One region of the Dechloromonas aquae genome, then DNA from elsewhere that is predicted to be linked to it. Evidence: predicted binding sites of a transcription regulator. Region 1 holds the regulator's gene; the other holds the start of a gene.
What was found. Region 1 encodes FNR, which switches genes on or off when oxygen is low (the NO sensors DNR and NnrR bind a similar motif). Its sites were predicted from a motif close to TTGANCTAGNTCAA; they were not measured.
Positions count from the first base shown of each region.

Region 2: the regulator FNR is predicted to act here: its motif matches at 2,718-2,731, upstream of VX159_RS01165 (thiamine pyrophosphate-dependent enzyme).

Region 1 covers NZ_CP144212.1:1,447,112-1,452,023, forward strand. Annotated here, with positions in the region: gene VX159_RS06580 (hypothetical protein) at 1-1,170, shown strand, start outside; gene VX159_RS06585 (SirB2 family protein) at 1,167-1,547, shown strand; gene fnr (fumarate/nitrate reduction transcriptional regulator Fnr) at 1,574-2,314, opposite strand; gene hemN (oxygen-independent coproporphyrinogen III oxidase) at 2,401-3,804, shown strand; gene VX159_RS06600 (NAD(P)/FAD-dependent oxidoreductase) at 3,961-4,912, shown strand, end outside.
Region 2 covers NZ_CP144212.1:235,003-239,914, forward strand. Annotated here, with positions in the region: gene VX159_RS01155 (phosphate/phosphite/phosphonate ABC transporter substrate-binding protein) at 39-836, shown strand; gene VX159_RS01160 (ATP-binding protein) at 842-2,689, shown strand; gene VX159_RS01165 (thiamine pyrophosphate-dependent enzyme) at 2,791-4,665, shown strand; gene VX159_RS01170 (indolepyruvate oxidoreductase subunit beta) at 4,662-4,912, shown strand, end outside.

The DNA.
Region 1 (4,912 bases):
CGCTGGCATCCCGGATTGCTGGCAGCCACGCACTTGCTGACCGTCGGTTTCATGCTGATGGTGATGCTTGGGGCGCTGATCCAGATTCTGCCGGTGGTTGCCGGTGCCAATCTGCGCCAGCCTTTGCAGCTGGCGCGTGGCCTGCATCCGCTGCTGTTGCTCGGTGCGCTGATGCTGGCGGCAGGATTGCTGTTCGGCAGGCCAGGCTGGTTGCAATTGGCGGCAGCCCTGTTGCTGTCGGCTGGTGGCTGGTTTATCCATTCTGCCGTGCAGGCTTTGTGGCGGGTACCCCTTACCAGCCCTACCATCGCCGGCCTGAAGCTGGCTTTGCCAGCGTTGGCGCTCAGCTTGCTGCTGGGGGGCGGGTTGGCCCTGACCTTGGCCGGTGGCTGGGCCTGGCCAGTTTCGGGGGTGACTGACCTGCATGCGGGCTGGGCTCTCGGCGCCTGGGCCACCGTCCTGCTCGCCGCCGTTGCCTATGTCGTGGTCCCGATGTTTCAGTTAACGCCGGGCTATCCGGCGCGAGCCGGCTGGCTGTTTCCCTGGGCAATGTGTGGCGTCGTGCTGTTTTGGTCGCTGGCCGAGATTTTCCGGTTCGCTGCGGCCGGTTTGCTGGCTCGCCAGCTGGCTGCCGGCCTGGGGCTGGCCTTTGCCGTTCAGACCTTGTATCTGCAGGGGCAGCGGCGGCGGGCGCGGCCCGACGCGATTTATCGTTTCTGGCAAGGAGGGCTGCTTTGCGCGGTTTTTGCGCTATTGCTGCTGTTGACCGTGAATGCCTTGCCCGAGGCGTTTGCCTGGGCTGGCTGGCCGGTGCTGATCGGGGTCTTGCTGCTGCCCGGTGCCTTTGTCGCCTTTATTTCCGGAATGCTATACAAGATCGTCCCTTTTCTGGCCTGGATGCATTTGCAAAATGCCGGACAGGGCAAGGTTTCGGCTCCCAGCATGGGTAAGCTGTTGCCTGAACGCGATGCTCTCTTGCAATCACGCTTGTATTTCACGGCAATGCTGCTCTTGCTGCTGGCAGTGTTTTTCCCCGACTGGCTGGCACGGCCGGCTGGTCTGAGTTTTGCAGCAGCCATGCTGTGGCTGGCGAGGAATTTGTGGTTGGCCTTGCGGCGTTATCGGGCGCACCAGCGGCTATTGTCGGGTATCGCGGAGGAGGGGGCGTGAGCTATCTGTTGTTGAAGCATCTGCATGTCAGTTGTGTGGTGCTCAGTGGCATCGGCTTCTTGCTGCGGGGGCTGTGGATGCTGCGGGGGTCGCCGTTGCTCGGTCATCGCCTGACACGCATATTGCCGCATCTGATCGATAGTTCATTACTGGGCAGCGCGTTGCTTCTGGCGTGGTTGAGCGGTCAATATCCGTTCATGCTCGACTGGCTGACTGGCAAGTTTTTTGGTTTGCTCGCTTACATCGTCCTTGGGGCGCTGGCCCTCAAGCGTGCGCCCACCTTGCGTGGGCGTGCACTCTGCCTGGTGCTGGCGGTGGTGGCTTATGGCTACATCGTCAGCGTTGCCATGACCCGCAATCCGTGGCCCTGGGCTTGAGCGGCAAGCTTCCGCCCCTGTTCGGGTCAGTGTTGCGGGTGCATCAGGCTCTTGAGTCCGGCAACATTGAGAATGCGGATGTGTTTCTGCTGGACTGCGATATGGCCCTCTTCCTGGAAACGGGAAAAGGCGCGTGAAACGGTTTCCAGTTTGAGACCCAGGTAACTGCCGATTTCCTCGCGGGTCATCCGCAGGTAGAACTCGGAGGGAGAAAAGCCGCGCGCGGTGAAGCGCTGTGACAGGTTGAGCAGGAAGGCGGCCAGGCGCTCTTCGGCGCGCATTGTTCCGAGCAGCATCATTACACCATGGTCACGGACGATTTCGCGGCTCATTACCTTGTGGAAATGGTGTTGCAGGGTATGAATCTCGCGCGACAGGGACTCCAGGCGCGAGAAGGGGATCGCGCAGACCTCGCTGTCTTCGAGGGCGATCGCGTTGCAGGTGTGGTGTTCAGTGCTGATTCCGTCAAGTCCGAGCAATTCGCCGGCCATCTGGAAGCCCGTCACCTGGTCCCGGCCGTCGGAGAGCAGGACGCCGGTTTTGAAAAAGCCGCTGCGGATCGCGTAGATTGCATCAAAGGTTTCGCTGGCGCGGTAGAGGTGGTCGCCACGCTTGACCCGGCGGCGGGTCGAGACCAGATCGTCGAGGCGTGCCATTTCCTCAGGCGAGAGCCCAAGCGGCAGGCAGAGCTCACGCAAGTTGCAGTTGGAACAGGCCGTTTTGATGACCGCGAGGGATACTTCTTCGTTCAGTTTGTGCTGACCCATACGCAACCTGCAATCGATTGATCCATGTCAACCGTTAAAATCGACCTTCCGAACATAATGCCGCAAAAAGCGAGGCGCCTAGCTCAATGAATTTTGCCACTGAAAATCTGGTTTTTGATCCTGAAATCATCCGTCGTTTCGACGTCAATGGACCGCGTTACACATCCTACCCCACCGCGGATCGTTTCGTCGAGGCATTCGACTCCGATGCCGCCAAATTGTGGCTGAGCAAACGCAACATCGGCGGTATCAGCCGTCCCTTGTCGCTGTATTTCCATATTCCTTTCTGCAACACCATTTGCTACTACTGTGCCTGCAACAAGATCATTACCAAGGATCACGGGCGCAGTGCCAAGTATCTGAAGTACCTGGGGCGCGAACTGGCCTTGCAGAGCGCGGCGCTCGAAGGCACCGACGGCGAACACGAGGTCATCCAGCTGCACTGGGGCGGTGGTACGCCGACCTTCCTGTCGCACGACGAGATGCGCCAGTTGATGGGCGAGACGCGCAAGCATTTCAAGTTGCTTGAAGGCGGCGAGTTCTCGATTGAAGTCGACCCGCGCAAGGTTGATACGGCAACCGTGGCGCTGCTTGGTGAACTCGGCTTCAACCGGATGAGCGTCGGTGTCCAGGATTTCGACGAACGTGTTCAGGCGGCGGTCAACCGCATCCAGAGCGAGGAAGAAACCGCCAACGTGATCCAAGCGGCCCGCGCCAATGGCTTCAAGTCGATTTCGGTGGACCTGATCTACGGCCTGCCGCATCAGACCGTGATGGGCTTCAACCGCACGCTCGAGCGTGTGCTGGCGATGGACCCGGACCGTCTGTCGATTTACAACTATGCGCACTTGCCCAGCCTGTTCAAGCCGCAGCGCCGGATTGCCGAAGACGATTTGCCGTCGGCCGACAGCAAGCTGCAGATTCTGGCGCTGGCAATCCGCAAGCTGACCGAAGCTGGTTACGTCTTCATCGGCATGGACCACTTCGCCAAGCCTGACGACGAGCTCGCCGTGGCGCAGCGGCAAGGACGCCTGCACCGCAATTTCCAGGGCTATTCGACCTATGCCGACTGCGACATGCTGTCGTTCGGGATTTCGTCGATCAGCAAGGTCGGACCGACCTACAGCCAGAACGTCAAGACGCTCGACGAGTACTACGACCGCCTCGACTCGGGGATGCTGCCGGTGTTTCGCGGGATCGAACTGACCGCCGACGACATCCTGCGCCGTTCGATCATCCAGGCGCTGATGTGCCATTTCGAACTGTCGATCGAGAGCATCGAGAGCGCGCATCTGATCGACTTCCACAAATATTTTGCCGCCGAGCTGGAAGATTTGCGCGAACTGGAGCGTGGCGGCCTGGTCAAGATCGACCGCGAATGGATCACCGTGCTGCCGCCGGGACGCATGCTGGTCCGTGTGATTTCGATGGCGTTCGATCGCTACTTGCGTGCTGATCGTCAGCGTACTCGTTACTCGAAGGTGATCTGACCGATTGTTGTTGGGGGGCAGGGAGGAAAAGGGGGGCTGCGGGGGCAGTCCCCCTTTTTTCTTTTGGCCGGCAAGGCTTTTTCGCGGGAGTCGAGGAAGCCGGTAAAATGCCGGCTTTTGCCGGGGCAGCCGCCTGCGGCCAGCCGGATCAATCGCATGCTCAGAATTACCGAAGTCAAACTCCCCCTCGATCACCCGCAGGAAGCGCTGCTGGCAGCCATCTGTGCCCGTCTGGAGGTGCCGGCGGCTGCGGTGCTCGGCTACACTATCTTTCGGCGCGGCTACGATGCCCGCCGTAAAAGCCAGATTTCGCTGATCTACACGCTGGACGTGACCCTGGCTGAGGAAGCGGCGGTGCTCGCCCGCTTTGCCGGCGACAAGCAGGTGCAGCCGGCGCCGGATACCCGCTATCAGTATGTCGCGCAGGCGCCGGCAGGGCTGAACGAGCGGCCGGTGGTGATCGGGATGGGGCCGTGCGGCTTCATGGCCGGCTTGTTGCTGGCGCAGATGGGGTTCCGCCCGATCATCCTCGAGCGCGGCAAGGCCGTCCGCGAGCGGACCAAGGATACCTGGGGGCTGTGGCGCAAGCACAAGCTCAACCCGGAATCCAACGTTCAGTTCGGCGAGGGCGGCGCTGGCACCTTCTCCGACGGCAAGCTCTACAGCCAGATCAAGGACCCGAATTTCTACGGCCGCAAGGTGCTGGAGGAGTTCGTCCAGGCCGGGGCGCCGGAAGAAATCATCTACGTCAGCAAGCCGCACATCGGCACCTTCCGGCTGGTCAAGATGGTCGAAAACATCCGTGCCAAAATCACCGAGTTGGGCGGTGAAATCCGCTTCGAAAGCAAGGTCGACCGTATCGTGCGCGAAGACGGACAGGTGGTGGCGGTCGAACTCGCTGGCGGCGAGCGGATCGCTACCCGGCATGTGGTGCTGGCAGTCGGCCACAGCGCCCGCGATACCTTCCAGATGGTGCACGCGCAGGGAATTTACGTCGAAGCCAAGCCGTTTTCGATCGGTTTCCGCGTCGAGCATCCGCAAACCTTGATTGACAAGGCGCGCTTCGGTTCCAGCGCCGGGCATCCGATTCTCGGCGCCGCCGATTACA
Region 2 (4,912 bases), 1.2 Mb from region 1:
CGTGGGCGTACAATCGCGGTTCGAAAGGAATCTTCGAAATGCATCTTCGTGCCGCTTTGTTCCTGTTCTGGATTTGTGCTCTGGTTCACGCCGACGAGGCGATTCTGAGTTTCGGGATACTCAATCAGCAAAGTCCGCAACTGACTGCCGAGCGCTGGAATCCCATCTTCCGCTACTTGAGCGAGCAGACCGGTTTGCGTTTTCAGTTGCGGATGGGGGCGAATGTGCAGGCAACCAATGCCATGATGCAGGCAGGAGAGTTTGATTTGCTGTTCAGCAATCATAATTTCCGCCCGGAGTACGACGGTACCTATCGAGTGATTGCGCGCTGGGGCAATGCGCCGATTTTTGGCGTGATTGCCGTGCGTGACGACAGTCCGTTGCGGCAGCTGTCCGAACTTGAAGGGCGACGGGTTGCCTATCCTTCGGTCCATGCCTTGGTCGCCTACGCGGTGCCCAAGCAGGCGCTGCGCAAGGCCGGTATCCACGAGGTGGAAGTGATGGCGGCGAATCAGGAGGGAGGGCTGGCGCAGCTTGATAGCAGACAGGTCGACGCGGTTGCGGTCAATTCGCGTTACCTGTCGCAGTATGCTGCACGTAAGGGCTTGCGTTATCGCGAGTTGTACACCTCGGGGCCGTATCCCGATCTGGCGGTATCGGTGCATCCCCGAGTACCGCGCGACAAGGTTGTGGCGATCCAGCAGGCCTTGCTCAAAATGCGCCAGGACCCAACGGCGGCCGCGCTGCTTGAGGCCAATCAGTTTCCGGGTTTCTTTCCGGCAGGTGAGGCGGATTACCTGTCTGTGCGCAAAGCTTACAAGCTGGTTCGGGATTAAGGTCGATGCTGCCCCGCCTGGCTCTCTCGACACGCCTGCTGTGGCTGGCTGGCTGGGGCTTGTTGCTGGTCGGGATGATCGGTCTCGGAATCCTGTTGGCGCAGCAGGTGGAGAACGAAAAGAGGCTGGCTGACGAATTGTCCGAATCGATCGCTGCCGCGCTCGCTCCTTCTCTGCTCCAGGCCCTGGTGGTGGGCGATCTGGAAACCGCGCAGCAGGCAATTCGTCGCTCGGTAGTGAGTCGCTCGCTCGATTCGATTGAAATCCTGCAACCGGAAAATGGCCGGATCTTGATCGAAGCCAGGGAGATGGCCGCATTTTCCACTCCGTCCTGGGTGGTGCAAAGCCTGCAGTTGAAGATCGGGGGGCATGACTATCCCTTGGTTGCGGGGGGGCGGGTCTATGGCATCTTGCGGGTTCAGCCTTCGGCGGGCGCGATCGTTCACGATACCTGGCTGGCGATGCGCAATGCTGCGCTGGTCTGGGGCCTGTCCGGGCTGCTGTTTCTCTCGTTGTTTGCCCTGGTTTTGCGGCGCAGTCTGCAGCCGCTGGCACGTCTTGAGGCGGGGGTCGAGGCGTTTGGGCGCGGTGCGCTGTCGGAGCGGGTGAGTGTTTCCGGGGCGCCGGAAATCGCCGATACGGCAGTCGCCTTCAACCTGATGGCCGACCGGATCGAGAATCTGCTGGCTGAACTGGCCGCAGCACGAGTTGCCGCTGAAAGCGCGAACGCGATCAAGGGCGAATTTCTGGCCAATATGAGCCATGAAATCCGGACGCCGATGAATGCCATCATCGGCATGACCGAGCTGGTGCTGGCGACCCACCTCAATTACGAGCAGCGGGACAGTCTGCAGGCGGTGCATGGTTCGGCCTTGCACTTGCTCAAGGTGATCAACGAAATTCTCGATTTTTCCAAAATCGAAGCTGGCCGGATGGAGTTGCAAAGTGAGCGTTTCGAGTTGCAACCGATGCTGGAAGACAGTTGCCGGATGCTTGAAGCGCGCGCAGCTGACAAGGGTATCGCCTTGCGGTTGCTGGTGCCGCCGGATTTGCCGTCGCACTTGTTGGCGGATGAGCAGCGTTTGCGCCAGGTTCTGCTTAATTTGCTGGGCAATGCCGTCAAGTTCACTACTCGGGGCAGCGTTGACCTGGCGATACGGGTGCTTGGCGCCACCGCGACCCAGGTCGAACTTGAATTTTCGGTACGCGATAGCGGGATCGGTATTCCGCCGGAAAAACTGGCGCATATCTTTGATGCCTTTACCCAGGCCGACAGTAGTATTTCCCGGCGCTTTGGCGGGACCGGGTTGGGGCTGGCGATCAGTCGCCGGCTGGTTGAGTTGATGGGGGGGCGGATTCGCGTTGAAAGCGCCGTCAATCAGGGCTCACTGTTCATTTTCACTGTCCGTGCCGGTAAGGTCGAGGCTCCGCCGCAGACGACAGCGGCACCGGTCTGTGCCTTGCTGCCGGCCGGGTTGCGGATTTTGCTGGCGGAAGACAATCCGGTTAACCAGAAACTGGCACTACGGATACTGGAAAAGCGTGCTTGTCAGGTCGTGCTGGCGGTCAATGGCCTTGAGGCGGTGCAGAAATGGCGCGACCAAGGTTGCGATCTGATCCTGATGGACATGATGATGCCGGAAATGGATGGCCTGGAAGCGACTCGCCAGATTCGCGCCGAGGAGACGGCCGAGGCCAGGGGGCGAACTCCGATTGTGGCGATGACCGCCAATGCCATGGAGGGCGACCGTGAGCGCTGCCTGGAGTCCGGAATGGACGGCTACGTCAGCAAGCCGGTGCGGGTCGAGCAGCTGTTTGCCGAAATCCAGCGTTGTCTGCCGGCAGCAAAGTGATACATTTTTCCTGGATTGTTGCTGGCGATTGAGTTACATCAATCGTCGGTTGTGATAACCCTCCTAGAATCCAAGGTTTTGCACTGTATTCTGGGGGTTCCATGGCAGCAGTGATGCCAGCGCCGGCGGCCAGCCGGCTCTTCCTGTCCGGTAATGAAGCCGTTGCCCGCGCCGTCTGGGAGGCCGGCGTCAAGGTGGCCGCCGCCTACCCGGGCACACCGTCGACCGAAATGCTCGAGGTCATTTCGACCTATCCCGATCTTTACGCCGAGTGGTCGGTCAACGAGAAGGTCTCGCTGGAGGTGGCAATCGGTGCTGCCTATGCCGGCTCGCGCGCCTTCTGCTGCATGAAGCACGTCGGGATGAACGTCGCCTCGGATGCGCTGATGACCCTGACCCTGACCGGCGTGGTCGGCGGGCTGGTGATCGCGATTGCCGACGACGTCGGCCTGTCGTCGTCGCAGAACGAACAGGATTCGCGCTTCTGGGGGCGTTTTGCGCATGTGCCGGTATTCGAGCCGGCCGATTCGCAGGAAGCCTACGCGATGACGCTGGCTGCCTACGAACTCTCCGAGCAGTTCCAGGTGCCGGTGATCCTGCGCATGACCACCCGCATCAACCACGTCAAGGGGCTGGTCACTGTCGGTGAGCGCGTGCCCTGCGTGGCCGCCGGCTTCAAGAAGGATCCATCGCGTTACGTAATGGTGCCGGGCAATGCCGGCAAGCGGATCCCGCTGATGTTCAAGCGCGACGGCGAGTTGCGCAGTGCGGCCGAGCAGTCGCCGCTGAACTACATCGTTCCCGGCAGCGACCGCCGGATCGGTTTCATCACCTCCGGCCCGGCCTTCGAGCATGTGCGCGAAGCCTTCCCGAATGCGCCGGTGCTGAAGTTGGGCTTCTCCTGCCCGCTGCCTGTCGACAAGTGCCGCGAACTGGCGGCGCAGGTCGACCAAGTAGTGGTAGTCGAGGAAGTCGAACCGCTGGTCGAGACCGAACTCAAGGCTCAGGGCATCAAGGTGCTGGGCAAGGACATCCTGCCGCTGCAGGGCGAACTGGCGCCGACCGTGCTGCGCCCGGCGATTGCCCGCCTGCTCGGCGAGCCGGTGCCGGAAATGCCGCCGGCGCCGGCGCAACTGTTTCCACGGCCGCCTACGATGTGCGTCGCCTGTCCGCACCTGGGCGTCTATTACACCCTGTCGCAGGTGCGCAACCTCAATATCTCCGGCGACATCGGCTGCTACACCCTCGGCGCCGGCCATCCCTGGCAGGCAATGGATACCTGCGTCTCGATGGGCGCCTCGATGGGTATCGCGCTGGGCATGGACAAAGGTCGCGGCGAGGCCGACAAGGACAAGCGCATCGTTGCCGTGATCGGCGATTCGACCTTCCTGCACATGGGCATGCAGGGCCTGCTCGACATGGTCTATAACAAGGCCAATGTCACCGTGCTGTTGCTCGACAACCGTGCGGTCGGCATGACCGGCGGTCAGGACAACCCGGGCAACGGCCGCGACATCTACGGCGAGGACGCGCCGCGCGTCGACTTCGCCAAGCTCTGCGCGGCCCTCGGGGTCAAGCAGGAGCGCATTCACACGGTCAACCCCTACGAATTGCCGGTTTTGTTCAAGACCGTCCGCGACGAGGTCAAGGTGCCGGACGTGTCGGTGATCATCACCGACCAGCCCTGCGTGCTGATCAAGGACTACCACAAGCTCAAGCCCTACGAAGTGCATGACGACAAGTGCACCGGCTGCGGCAACTGCCTCGACGTCGGCTGTCCGGCCATCCACGTCACCCGTCGCGGCAAGCAGACCAAGGCTTCCGGGCGCGAGGTCGATCTCGCCTTCGTGCGCATCGAGTCGTCGGTATGCACCGGCTGCGGCCTCTGCCTGCAGCCCTGTGCGCCGGATGCGATCCAGCATTACGTGCCGGTGTCGCCGATCAAGCTGGTAAACAAGGGAGGCTGCAGCGCATGAGCACGACCAGCAATATCCTCGTGGTCGGGATTGGCGGCCAGGGGGTGATGACCGCGACCGAAATTCTTGCCGAGGCCGCGATTGCCCTGGGGCATGATGCCAAAAAAACCGAAGTGGCCGGCATGGCGCAACGCGGCGGCGTGGTTTCGTCGCATCTGCGCTTTGGGCCCAAGGTCCAATCGCCGCAGATTCCGCCGGGCGAGGCCGATGTCCTGCTCGCCTTCGAGGCGGCCGAAGCCTTGCGCTG